DNA from 3 places in the Streptomyces sp. NPDC058295 genome. Region 2 is predicted to be linked to each of the others. Evidence: riboswitches for the same ligand, from Rfam matches in the RefSeq annotation. Region 2 holds a riboswitch; each other region holds the start of a gene.
The links. A riboswitch is a leader RNA that binds a small molecule or an ion and turns the genes downstream of it on or off. The one in region 2 is predicted to bind thiamine pyrophosphate.
Positions count from the first base shown of each region.

Region 1: another riboswitch for thiamine pyrophosphate. It lies ahead of thiO (glycine oxidase ThiO); the one in region 2 lies ahead of thiC (phosphomethylpyrimidine synthase ThiC).
Region 3: another riboswitch for thiamine pyrophosphate. It lies ahead of ACFVYS_RS17405 (thiamine ABC transporter substrate binding subunit); the one in region 2 lies ahead of thiC (phosphomethylpyrimidine synthase ThiC).

Region 1 is NZ_JBHVYO010000069.1:19,721-24,207, forward strand. It holds gene ACFVYS_RS40215 (thiazole synthase) at 1-466, opposite strand, end outside; gene thiS (sulfur carrier protein ThiS) at 470-670, opposite strand; gene thiO (glycine oxidase ThiO) at 703-1,869, opposite strand; TPP riboswitch at 1,867-1,977, opposite strand; gene ACFVYS_RS40230 (hypothetical protein) at 2,030-2,380, shown strand; gene ACFVYS_RS40235 (NAD(P)/FAD-dependent oxidoreductase) at 2,458-3,660, shown strand; gene ACFVYS_RS40240 (Rv2175c family DNA-binding protein) at 3,720-4,085, shown strand; gene thiE (thiamine phosphate synthase) at 4,163-4,487, shown strand, end outside.
Region 2 is NZ_JBHVYO010000011.1:54,657-59,143, reverse strand. It holds gene ACFVYS_RS14095 (YibE/F family protein) at 1-1,533, opposite strand, end outside; TPP riboswitch at 2,080-2,269, shown strand; gene thiC (phosphomethylpyrimidine synthase ThiC) at 2,262-4,088, shown strand; gene ACFVYS_RS14085 (hypothetical protein) at 4,209-4,487, shown strand, end outside.
Region 3 is NZ_JBHVYO010000014.1:105,682-110,168, reverse strand. It holds gene ACFVYS_RS17410 (ABC transporter permease) at 1-977, opposite strand, end outside; gene ACFVYS_RS17405 (thiamine ABC transporter substrate binding subunit) at 953-2,029, opposite strand; TPP riboswitch at 2,121-2,226, opposite strand; gene rlmN (23S rRNA (adenine(2503)-C(2))-methyltransferase RlmN) at 2,281-3,387, opposite strand; gene ACFVYS_RS17395 (ROK family protein) at 3,781-4,487, shown strand, end outside.

The sequences.
Region 1 (4,487 bases), on a different contig from region 2:
AACCCAGCGGCATCACCGCCGCGCACCCCACGTCCTCCAGCTTCCTGGCCAGCACCGGATCGTCGTTCGTGTACGGCAGCACCGTGAACCCGTCGTCCACCAGCGTCTCCGCCGCCTCCAGCAGCTCGATCGGGTCAGGCAGCAGCGTGCGCTCGTCGGCGATGACCTCCAGCTTGACCAGATCGGTGCCCAGCGCCTCCCGCGCCAGCCGGGCCGTCAGCACGGCCTCCCCGGCGGTGAAACAGCCCGCCGTGTTCGGCAGCACCCGGATACCGAGCCGCTCCAGCACCGACAGCACGGAACCGTGCACCGAGGGGTCCACCCGGCGCATCGCGACCGTCGTCAGCTCGGTCCCGGACGCCACCAGCGCCCGCTCCAGCACCTCCAGGCTGGGCGCGCCCCCCGTGCCCATGATCAGACGGGACGAGAAGGACCTGCCTCCGAGGACGAAGGGATCGTCGGCCATGGCTCAGCCCCCCTGGACCGCGGTGAGGACTTCCACCCGGTCACCGTCGCGCAGAGCCGTCGACGGCCACTGCGCGCGCGGGACGACGGTCTCGTTGAGCGCCGCGGCCACCCCGGAGGGCGCCGGCGTCAGGGACCGTACGACGCTGTCGAGGGCCGTACCGGGAGCGAACTCGCGCCGCTCTCCGTTCACCGAGATCTGCACGGGCGCGTTCTTCCTGGCGTTCTGCCGGGTGTTCATGCGGACTGCTCCGAGAGTGCGGTGGCGCCGAAGCGCCGGGGCGTGAAGGGACGGGCCTCGTCCGGGAGCTCCCCGGTGGCCAGGGCGTGCGCCATCGCGTCACCCGTCACCGGCGTCAGCAGCACGCCGTTGCGGTAGTGGCCGGTGGCCAGCAGCAACCCCGCCAGCTCCGTCGGCCCGAGCAGCGGCGCGTTGTCCGGGGATCCGGGCCGCAGCCCCGCGCGCGTCTCCGTGAGCGGCAGCTCGGTGATCCCGGGGACCAGCTCGTGGGCGTCGCGCAGCAACTCGTACACGCCCCCCGCCGTGACCGTGGTGTCCCAGCCCAGCTCCTCGCTGGTGGCGCCCACGACCAGCTCGCCGTTCTCCCGGGGGACCAGGTAGACCTGGCTGCCGCGCACCACGGCCCGTACGGTCCGGCTCAGGAACGGCGCGTACCGCGGCGGCACGGTCAGCCGCAGCACCTGGCCCTTCACCGGCCGTACGGGCGGCAGCACGTCCTGCGGCACCCCCGCGAGCCGTCCGCTCAGGCTGCCGCCGGCGAGCACCACCTGCCCCGCCTCCAGGGCCGTACCGTCCCGCGTGACGACCCCCGTGGCGCGCTCGCCCACGACGGACAGCCGCTCGGCCCGTACGCGGTGGAAGGCCACCCCGGCCCGCTCGCACGCGGCCACCAGCGCCGCGGTCAGCCGCCGCGGGTCGATCTGGTGGTCGCCGTCGACCCGCAGCCCGCCCCGCACCCCGGGCGCCAGCAGCGGCTCCAGGCGTCGGCACTCACGCCCGGACAGCCACTCCGACTCCAGCCCCGACTGCTGCTGCAGTGCGTGCAGTTCGCGCAGATGGGCGCGGTCGTCGGAGTCCAGCGCGACCGCGAGCGTGCCGCAGCGCCGGTAGCCGAGGTCGTGCCCGGTCAGCTCCGTCAGCTCGGCCGCGAACTCCGGATAGCGGCGGGCGGAGGCCAGGTTGAGGCCGAGCAGGGTCTGCTCGCCGTGGTGCAGTTCCGTGACGGCGGCCAGCATCCCGGCCGCCACCTGGGCGGCCCCGCCGCCCGGCGCCGGGTCGACCACCGCCGTGGCGAAGCCGCGCTGCGCGGCCCGCCAGGCCGTGACCAGGCCGATGATCCCGCCCCCGATGACGAGGACGTCTGACGTACGTGGAGACGACATGGGCGTCCAGCCCCTCCCTTCGCCGGCATGACCCGGATCAGGTTCGACGGTCGGAGGCCGCCAGCCTCCCTCTCAGCCCGGTGCGTCCGGACTCCCGCGTGTGCTCTAGGTTGGCCACCCTAGCCCGTGGTCCGGCGCCTCTGTAAGGGAGCCTTTCGTCATGCCCCGCTCGTTGGACGGCCTCGTCCTCGCGCCCGTCGCCGACCAGGCCCCGGGCCAGGTCGGCACCCGCACCCGCTTCACGTACCACGAGCGCGGCGGTGAGATCTGGGCGGAGTACGCGGGCGGTGACGTCGTACGCGGGCATCTGGTGGGTACCCGCGAAGGGGACCGGCTCGACTTCCGGTACGTACAGCTCAAGCACGACGGGACGACGTCCTCGGGGCACTGCGTCTCGACGGTCACGGAGCTCGCGGACGGACGGGTGCGGCTCGAGGAGAGCTGGGCGTGGGAGTCGCAGGAGGGCAGCGGCACCAGCGTTGTGGAGCAGGTCACGGCGCACGAGCACTGACTGACGATTCGTCAGCCGCCTAAGGTGATCAGGTGAGTGAGCAGAGGCAGGAAGAAGGCGGCCCGTCCGGGCGGCGCGTGGTGGTCGTCGGCGCGGGCATGGCGGGGGTGCAGACCGCCGTGGCCCTGCGGGAACAGGGCTTCGACGGCACGGTGACGTTGATCGGCGCGGAGCCCCACCAGCCCTACGACCGGCCCCCGCTGTCCAAGGCCGTCCTGCTGGGCAACGCCGAGGGTTCCGCCTTCGACGTCGACTTCGAAGGCCTCGGCATCGAGCTGGTGCTCGGCCGCGAGGTGAGCGGCCTTCGCCCGGCCGACCACGAGCTGGACACCGAGGCCGGGCCCGTCCCCTACGACGTCCTCGTCCTCGCCACCGGCGCCGAACCTATCCGGCTGCCCGGCGCCGAGGGCGTGCCCGGCGTGCACCTGCTGCGCACCCTGGACGACGCCGAACGGCTGCGGCCCGTGCTCGCCCGTCAGCACGACATCGTGGTCGTCGGCGCCGGCTGGATCGGCGCCGAGTTCGCCACGGCCGCGCGGGAGGCCGGCTGCGCGGTCACCGTCGTCGAGGCCGCCGACCGGCCGCTGGCCGGGGCGCTGCCCGCCGAGGTCGCCGCCCCGATGGCCGCCTGGTACGCCGACAGCGGCATCGAGCTGCGCACCCACGCGCGCGTGGAGCGCGTCGAGCCCGGTGCGGTCGTCCTGGACGACGGCTCCCGGCTGCCCGCGGGCGCGGTCGTGGTGGGCATCGGCGCCCGCCCCGCCACCGCCTGGCTGGCCGGCTCCGGCGTCGCGCTCGGCGCCCACCGCGAAGTCGTCGCCGACGCCCAGCTGCGGACCTCCGTGCCCGATGTGTACGCGGTCGGCGACTGCGCATCCTTCCCTTCGGGGCGGTACGGCGAGCGGCTCCTCGTCCATCACTGGGACAACGCCCTCCAGGGGCCGCGCACGGTCGCGGCGAACATCGTCGGCGCCGCCACCGACGAACCCCTGGCCGTCTACGACCCGGTCCCGTACTTCTGGTCCGAGCAGTTCGGCCGCTTCGTCCAGTACGCCGGGCACCACGCCGACGCCGACCGCGTCCTGTGGCGCGGCGACCCGTCGGGGCCGGCCTGGTCGGTGTGCTGGCTGCGCGAGGACCGGCTGGTCGCCCTGCTGGCCGTGGGCCGGGCGCGCGACCTCGCCCAGGGCAAGCGGCTGATCCTGGCGGGCACGCCCATGAATCCGCGGCTCCTCGCGGACCCGGCGAGGCCGATGAAGGCGGCGACGGCGGCGACCTGAGCGCCTGGTCGGACCGGCTCGGTTTCCGACTGTCAGCGGCAGATGGCAGGCTTGTTCCCGTGACCGAGATTGACGCAAAGACCGATGCTCTCGTCCCCGCCTGGCTCACCGTGCCCGACATCGCGGAGATGCTCGATGTCGACGTGATCCGCGTCCGGCAGCTGATCAAGGACGGCCAGCTCATCGCCGTGCGCCGTGGCGAGAACCGCGCGCTGCACATCCCCGCCGCCTTCATCGACGGGGACAAGGTGGTGAAGGGCCTGGTCGGGACCCTGACCCTGCTGCGGGACGACGGCTTCAAGGACGAAGAGATGCTGGAGTGGCTCTTCAGCCCCGACCCGAGCCTGCCCGGCACCCCCGCGCAGGCCCTGAGTGAGAATCGCGGCACGGAGGTGAAGCGCCGCGCCCAGGCGCTCGCCGTCTGACCCGCGTATTCGAACCGACACACCCGGCGTGCGGGGGCGCTCGCTCCCGTACGCCACCGCACTGGGGGGACCTTCGTATGCCCGACACCGCCCGCACCGGCCTGGCCGACGCCCTGCTGTACCTCTGCACGGACGCCCGCACCCGCCAGGGCGACCTCCCGGAGTTCCTGGACGCGGTCCTCGCGGGCGGTGTCGACATCGTCCAGCTGCGGGACAAGGGCATCGAGGCGGCCGAGGAGCTGGAGCACCTCGAGGCGTTCGCCGACGCCTGTGCCCGGCACGGCAAGCTGCTCGCGGTCAACGACCGCGCGGACGTCGCGCACGCGGCCGCCGCCCACGTGCTCCACCTCGGCCAGGGCGACCTGCCCGTCCCCGCGGCCCGCGCGATCCTCGGCGAGGAGG
Region 2 (4,487 bases):
AGTCGCTTCCGGAGCCGTCACGGGTGCCTTTCCAGGGCCTGTCCGGTCGGCGGAGACCACCAGGGCCGCCAGGACCGTGGTGACGGGCACGGAGGCGACCAGGCCGATCGAGCCCACCAGGGTGCGCACGATCTCCTCGGCCACCAGTTCGCTGTTGGCGACGCTGCCCACGCTGCTCTGCGCGATCGAGAAGAGCAGCAACAGCGGCAGCGCGGCACCGGCGTAGGCGAGGACGAGCGTGTTGACCACGGACGCGATGTGGTCGCGGCCGATGCGGATGCCGGCCCGGTACAGGCCGCGCCAGCCCATGGCGGGGTTGGCCTCGTGCAGTTCCCAGACCGCCGAGGTCTGAGTGACCGTCACGTCGTCGAGGACGCCGAGCGAGCCGATGATGATGCCGGCCAGCAGCAGACCGCTCATGTCGATCGACGGGTACAGGCCGTGGATCAGGCCGGTGTTGTCGTCCGTGTTGCCGGTCAGCGCGGCCCAGTCGATGAACAGCGAGCCGAGGACGCCGATCAGCAGGAGCGAGATCAGCGTGCCGAGCACCGCGACGGAGGTGCGGGCCGAGAGCCCGTGGCAGAGATACAGCGCGATCAGCATGATGGCGCTCGACCCCACCACCGCCACGACCAGCGGGTTCGACCCCTGGAGGATCGCGGGCAGCACGAAGAAGTTCAGCACCATGAAGCTGATGGCCAGCGCGACCAGCGCCATGACGCCCCGCAGCCGCCCGACGACCACGACGGCGACCGCGAAGATGATCGCCAGGACCGCCATGGGGATGCGGCGGTTCACGTCGGTCACCGAGTACTGGAGATCCTTCGGCGCGGAGGGCTCGTAGGCGACCACGACCTTCTCGCCCTGCTCCAACTGCCGTGACTGGTCGGGCTGGACGATCTCCGTGAACGTACGGCCCTTGTCGTCGCCGGTGTCCACCCGGATCGTGGCCCTCTTGCAGGTGCCGCCCGCCTGCTGCTGCGCGGAGGAGCCCTCGGCCGTGGAGGTGTGGCCGGTAGGGGTGTCACCCGAGGCGTTCACCGACGCGCAGCTCAAGCTCACGACCTTGGTGACCGTGGCCTGCTGGGTCTGCCGGTCGAAGCCGACTCCGGTGCGCTCGTGCGCAGGGGCTCCGCCGGGCCACAGCACCACGAGCCCCACCAGTACCGCGGCACCGAACGGGATGAGGATGGCCGCGATGACCTTGCGCAGGTGCTGGGAGACAGGGGCGGCCGGGCCGTGACTGTGGCTGTGCGAATGCCCGTGCCCGCCGTCGGAACCGGATCCGGAACCGTGCCCGTCGCCCGGGCCATGGCCGTGTCCGCCGCCGTGGCCCTCTCCGGAACCGTTCCCGGGGCCACCGCCATGACCGCCGTCGTGACTCTGCCCATGACCGTGTTCGCGGTCGAAGCCATATCCGTCACCAGGGCCGGGACCAGAACCAGGAACAGGACCAGAGCCACGTTCAGGACGAGGGCCCGGGCCGGGACGAGGGCCGGAATCATGGTCGGGTCCGTACTCCTGCCCGGGCACGGACCCATCCCCGTCGTCGTACCCGCGGCCGTTCCCGTATCCCTGGCCGTCCCCGTATCCCTGGTCGTTCTCGGGCCCTTGCCCGCTGCGGTACTCCTGCCCGCTCCGGTATCCCCGGCGGGTCCCGGGCTCTGGACCGTTGCCGTAGCCCAGGCCGCTTCCCGCCCCCGACCCAGACCGCGCCCCCGGTCCCGACTGCGTCCCCGGGCCTGCCCCGCGGCCCTCGATCGGGCGGGGGCGTTGCCCGCCAGGGGTTCCGGCACGTCTCAGTCCGCCGAGGCCGCCTGCGTATCCCGGCCCGTGGTCGGGACTGCGCGGGTGATCGTGACCGTTGCCGGAGTCGCGGTCCCCTCTGGGGCCGCCGGCAGAACCGCTTCCGGAGCCATTGCCGGAGCCATTGCCGGGACCGCTGCCGGCGCCCGGTCGGCGGGGCGGCTCGGGCGGCGGGTACGGGGGCTGGTGTGTCGTGGTCACCGACCGATCATCGCAAGAACGACACGGGCCCTCTGTTCACCGCGCCAGAATTGACGCTAGCGTGGAGACAACCTTTGCACACGCGGGAGCTCGGAGCACCGGGCTGAGAGGGCGCTGACCTCCGTCTTCGCGATGTCTCACGTGGAACGTCTCTCGAATCGAGTGATGTTTCACATGAAACATCGGCAGGCGGTAGCCGCTGCGTCGACCGCCGAACCTGTTACCGGGTAATGCCGGCGTAGGGAGTAGGTCTCATGACCAACAAGGACGCACGCACGCCTGCCTTCACGCAGCACGCGACCAGCGAAAGCACGGTCGACGTGAATGCCTCGGAGGCCGGGAAGTCCATCGGCTGGCACAAGGGGTACGTCGAGGGCACCCGCCCCGATCTACAGGTGCCGGTTCGTCAGGTGCATCTCACCAACGGGCAGTCGGTCAGCCTGTACGACACCTCCGGCCCGTACACCGATCCACTCGTCGAGACGGAGGTCCGCAGGGGCCTGTCGCCGTTGCGCGAGAACTGGATCATCGCCCGGGGCGACACCGAGGAGTACGCGGGCCGGCCGGTCCGTCCCGAGGACGACGGACTCAAGCACACCTCACCGCGCGGCGGGCTGCGTAACCTCGACGCGGTCTTCCCTGGCCGGCCGCGCCTGCCGCGCCGCGGGCGGGACGGCGAGGCGGTCACCCAGCTCGCGTATGCGCGCCGGGGGGAGATCACACCCGAGATGGAGTTCGTGGCCATCCGAGAGAACGTTTCCCCCGAGGTGGTTCGCGAGGAGATCGCGGCGGGCCGCGCCGTGCTGCCGGCCAACGTCAACCACCCGGAGATCGAGCCGATGATCATCGGCAAGCGGTTCCTGGTGAAGGTCAACGCCAACATCGGCAACTCGGCGGTGACGTCCTCCATCGAGGAGGAGGTCGAGAAGATGACCTGGGCGACCCGCTGGGGCGCCGACACGGTCATGGACCTGTCGACCGGCCGCAACATCCACACCACCCGCGAGTGGGTGCTGCGCAACTCCCCCGTTCCCATCGGCACGGTGCCGCTGTACCAGGCGCTGGAGAAGGTCGACGGCCGCGCCGAGGAGCTGACCTGGGAGATCTACAAGGACACCGTCATCGAGCAGGCCGAGCAGGGCGTGGACTACATGACGGTCCACGCCGGTGTCCGCCTTTCGTACGTCCCGCTCACCGCCAACCGCAAGACCGGCATCGTGTCCCGGGGCGGCTCGATCATGGCGGCCTGGTGCCTCGCGCACCACAAGGAGTCGTTCCTCTACGAGAACTTCGAGGAACTCTGCGAGATCCTCGCCGCCTACGACGTCACGTACTCGCTGGGCGACGGCCTGCGGCCGGGTTCCATCGCGGACGCCAACGACGCGGCTCAGTTCGCGGAGTTGAGGACCCTCGGGGAACTCAACCGGGTCGCGAAGCGTTTCCATGTTCAGACGATGATCGAAGGCCCGGGCCATGTCCCGATGCACAAGATCAAGGAGAACATCGACCTTCAGCAGGAGATCTGTGATGAAGCTCCGTTCTATACGCTCGGCCCGCTGACGACGGACGTCGCGCCGGCGTACGACCACATCACCTCCGGCATCGGTGCCGCGATGATCGCCTGGTGGGGCACGGCGATGCTCTGCTACGTCACGCCCAAGGAGCATCTGGGCCTGCCCAACCGTGACGACGTCAAGACCGGTGTCATCACCTACAAGATCGCCGCCCACGCAGCCGACCTCGCCAAGGGGCACCCCGGTGCGCAGGAATGGGACGACGCGCTGTCGGACGCCCGCTTCGAGTTCCGCTGGGAGGACCAGTTCAACCTGGCCCTCGATCCTGACACGGCACGGGAGTTCCACGACGAGACACTCCCCGCGGAGCCGGCGAAGACGGCGCACTTCTGCTCGATGTGCGGGCCGAAGTTCTGCTCGATGAAGATCAGCCAGAGCATCAACGAGCGGTTCGGCGCCGGGGCGGCCGAGGGGGCCTCGGCGGAGGAGATCGCCGAGGGCATGCTGGAGAAGTCGAAGGAGTTCGCGGCGAGCGGGAACCGGGTGTACCTGCCGCTGGCTGACTGACGTACGCGGAACGGCGCTGTCCCCGGAGGTCCGAGGCCTGGGGACAGCGCCATCAGCGACCGGCGCGGAGGGGGGAGAGAGGGCGTTGTTGCGATCGGGGGGAGAGGGACCTTGGAGTGGATGAAGTCGACGGCGCCGGTCCGGTCATTGGCCTGGCGGGGCGATGAGCTGGTCGATGCGGTGGGCGGCCGGGCGTGGAGCACCGATGGTGTGGAGCGCCGGACGGCCACCGATCACGGCCCCGGCTTCGACAGAAGTGTCGTCTCCCCCTCCGGCCGCTACAGCGTCGTCTATGCGGAACGGGGGACCGAAGCGCTGCTGCTGGAGGGCACGCACCCCCTCCGTGCGCTGACGCGCAGCCCGGAGCACGCCGAGGACTACGACTACCCCGTGGCCCTG
Region 3 (4,487 bases), on a different contig from region 2:
GCGTCGAGCGAGCGCTGCGCCAGCACCGCCAGCGGCAGCACCAGCAGCACGGCGATGGTGCCGAGCACTCCGGCAAGCAGCGCCCACTGCCCGGCGCCGCGCGGCCGGCGTGCCGTCACCGACGCGTCCACCAGCCGCAGCGCGGTCTCGCGCCTGCGTACGGTCCGGGCGTGCACCGCGAGGATCGCGCCGACGGCCAGGAACTGGACGATCGTCAGGACGGCGGCCGTGGACAGGTCGAAGATCTCGGAGGTCTGCCGGTAGATCTCCACCTCGAGGGTGGAGAAGGTGGGGCCGCCGAGGATCTGCACCACGCCGAAGGAGGTGAAGGTGAAGAGGAAGACCATCAGCGTGGCGGCCGCGACGGCGGGCCCCAGGGCGGGCAGGGTCACCGTGCGCCACGCCGTCAGCCGGGACGCGCCGAGCATCCGCGCCGCTTCCTCCTGCCGCGGGTCGAGCTGCGACCACAGCCCGCCCACCGTCCGTACGACGACCGCGTAGTTGAAGAAGACGTGCGCCAGCAGGATCGCCCACACCGTGGTGTCCAGCCGTACGCCCCACAGATCGTCGAGCAGCCCACCGCGTCCGACGAGCGCCAGGAACGCCGTGCCGACGACGACCGTCGGCAGCACGAACGGGACGGTGACGACGGCGCGCAGCACCTGCTTGCCCGGGAACTCCAGGCGGGCGAAGACATACGCGGCGGGCAGCGCGACCAGGAGGGTCAGCGCGGTCGAGGCCAGCGCCTGCCAGGTGGTGAACCACAGGACGTGCCGGATGTCGGACTGCGCGAGCACGTCCCACAGCCGCCCGAAGCGCCAGCCCCCGTCGGAGCCGAGTCCCCGGGCGACGATCGCGGCGACCGGGTAGGCGAAGAAGACCGCGAAGAACGCGACGGGCACGGCCATGAGTCCGAGCCGCGCCGCGTTCCCCGCGCGGGCCGCGCGTCCGGTCACTTCAGTACGAGCGAGGTCCATGACTTGACCCAGTCGTCACGGTTGTCGGCGATCTTCGCCGGGTCCAGCGTCTCGGGGTCCTTCGCCTGCGGCCCGAACTGCGTGAACTCCGCCGGGACCGCGGCCCCCTGGCGCACCGGGTAGACGAACATGTTGAGCGGCATGTCCTGCTGGAACTCCGCGGTGAGCAGGAAGTCGAGCAGCGCCTTGCCGCCCTCGGGGTTGGCGGCGTTGCTCAGCAGACCCGCGTACTCGACCTGGCGGAAGCAGGTGCCGGCGGAGACTCCGGTCGGGGCGGTGGTCGGCTTCGGGTCGCCGTAGATCACCTCGGCGGGCGGCGAGGAGGCGTACGAGACGACGAGCGGCCGGTCGGCCCCCGCCTTCTTTCCGCCCGCAGAGCCGGAGAACTCCTCGTTGTAGGCCTGCTCCCAGCCGTCGACCACCTTCACGCCGTTGGCCTTGAGCTTCTTCCAGTAGTCCGCCCAGCCCTCGTCGCCGTACTTCGCGGCGGTCCCGAGGAGGAATCCCAGCCCCGGGGAGGAGGTGGCGGCGTTCTCGGTGACCAGCAGGTTCTTGTACGCGGGCTTCAGCAGGTCGTCGAAGGAGGCGGGCGGGGTCAGCTTGTGCGCGCTGAAGTACGCCTTGTCGTAGTTGACGCAGATGTCACCGGTGTCGACGGGCGTGACCCGGTGCTTCTTCTGGTCGGCCCGGTACGCGGGCAGGACCTGGTCCGCGCCCTTCGCCTCGTACGACTGGAAGAGCCCGTTGTCGAGGGCGCGGGACAGGAGCGTGTTGTCGACGCCGAAGAAGACGTCGCCCTGCGGGTTGTCCTTGGTGAGGATGGCCTTGTTGACGGCCTGACCGGCGTCGCCGTCCTTGAGGACCTTCACCCGGTAGCCGGACTGCTTCTCGAAGTCCGCGAGCACGTTCTTGGAGACGGCCCACGAGTCGTGGCTGACGAGGGTGACGGTCTTGGACTTCGCCGCCGAACCGTCGTCGTCCGACGATCCGCAGGCGGACAGCGTGACGAGGCCGAGGCCGACGGCCGCGGCCACGAACGTCCTGGTGTGCACTGGATTTCCTCCTGGGGTTGACCAGGAAGAGACGCGGCCCTGCCCGGGCACCCGCGGAAGGTTCCGCCGGTGCCCGGGCAGGGCGCAACAGCTTGAGTGATGACCGAACTTCCTACCCAGAATGACCTGGGCAAGGTTCAGAGGGTCTGCGGACTCTCCCGCACTCTCAGCGCTGTGGCGCTCCCCTGTCGGAATATGAAGATGTACTGATACGGACGTACTGATACCCGATAACTGATACCGGGATCAGACTACCGCTCGGTGGCCGCGAGCTGACCGCACGCCCCGTCGATCTCCTGGCCACGGGTGTCCCGGACCGTGACGGGCACCCCGTGCGCGGCGATCGCCTCGACGAACGCCTTCTCGTCCTCGGGCCGCGACGCCGTCCACTTCGAACCCGGGGTCGGGTTGAGCGGGATGAGGTTGACGTGCACGGGCTTGCCGCGCAGCAGCCGCCCGAGCCGGTCACCACGCCAGGCCTGGTCGTTGATGTCGCGGATCAGCGCGTACTCGATGGACAGCCGGCGCCCGGACCGCTCGGTGTACTCGAACCCGGCGTCCAGCACCTCGCGCACCTTCCACCGTGTGTTCACGGGGACGAGGGTGTCGCGCAGCTCGTCGTCCGGCGCGTGCAGGGAGATCGCGAGCCGGCACTTGAAGCCCTCGTCGGAGAACCGGTGGATGGCCGGCACCAGCCCGACCGTCGACACGGTGATGCCCCGCTGCGAGATCCCGAGCCCGTCCGGAGCCGGGTCGGTGAGCGCGCGGATGGCGCCGACGACCCGCTTGTAGTTGGCGAGCGGCTCGCCCATCCCCATGAAGACGATGTTGGAGAGCCGGGCAGGCCCCCCGGGCACGTCCCCGTCCCGCAGCGCCCGCATCCCGTCGACGATCTGGTGCACGATCTCGGCGGTGGACAGATTACGGTCGAGACCCGCCTGCCCGGTCGCGCAGAACGGGCAGTTCATCCCGCACCCGGCCTGCGAACTGATGCACATCGTCACCCGGTCCGGGTAGCGCATCAGCACCGACTCCACGAGCGTGCCGTCGAACAGCCGCCACAGGGTCTTACGGGTGGTCCCCTGGTCCGTCGACAGATGCCGCACGACCGACATCAGGTCCGGCAGCAGCGCCTCACGCAGCTTCTCGCGGGCACCGGCGGGGATGTCGGTCCACTCCGCCGGGTCGTGCGCGTAACGCGCGAAGTAGTGCTGCGACAGCTGCTTGGCACGGAACGGCTTCTCCCCGATCTCCGCCACGACCTCCTTCCGCTCGGCGGGCGAGAGGTCGGCGAGATGCCGCGGCGGCTTCTTGGCTCCGCGGGGGGCGACGAAAGTGAGTTCTCCGGGCTTAGGCATAACTCTTCCAGTGTCGCAGATCGATTGGCTCGGCCCAGGGCCAAGCCTCCCACCGCACTCCCTGAACGCCGTTCGGGGCTGCCTGCCCTCCAGCCGCACGTGCAGACGCCCGAGAGCCTCCCTACGTAGGACGACCTGTACATCTGGGTCCCCTCTCCTCCGAACCTGACCTTTCGAAGCCACGCCACGGACTTCGACAGACAGGGTGCACTCCGGACACGGGTCTCCAGCTCCGCCGGCGCACAACATCCACCGCGCCGACTTGATCAAAGTCGCAGAACGCCCCCACGGCAGCGCACCACCACCATCATTTCGCAGTTCGCTCGCTCTCTACCCCCCCTACCTCTCTCCGGCTATCCTTTGCCCGAAGTCCTTCTCCATGGGAGGCAAGGGGTGGACAACCGTTTAACGGTCGGAATCGACGTAGGTGGCACAAAAACCGCCGCCGTCCTCATCTCAAGTACGAAGAAAATACTTGCAGAAATTACCGAACCGACGAACCGTTCAGCGTCTCCCGAACAATCTGTCGAACATTCTGAGGCATTGATCGATCGCCTACTCAGGGAAACGCATCATGTGCGGCGATCAGTGGAAGCGGTGGGAGTCGGACTTCCAGGCCTCATCGCGCCGGACAGAACATTCCGAGATTCCATCATCCTGCCGACGTGGCTGAATGTCGACTTTCAGTCGCTACTCCAGCAGCGACTGGGCGTTCCCGTCATCGTCGACAATGACACAACCATGGCAGCTTTAGGCCATATGGCAAGCATCCCACCGAGCGAACGGCCACGTTGCCTCGTCTGCCTCACTCTCGGCACGGGAGTTGGCGGAGCGGTTCTGCTGAACGGTATACCACTGCGAGGAATTGACGGAACGGCCGGGCAGATCGGCCACATCACCGTCGACCCCGCAGGAAGGAATTGTGATTGCGGCAGTGCGGGCTGCCTCAATTCGTACGCATCAGGAACGGCCATCACCGCACGCTATGCCGAACTGAGCGCCGAAGGATCGACATTAGAAGCTGCGCCCGAGGCAGCAGCGAAAAAAGCCGACTTCCGCGAGGCCCTGCATATGGGCGATCCACAAGCACAACAAGCACT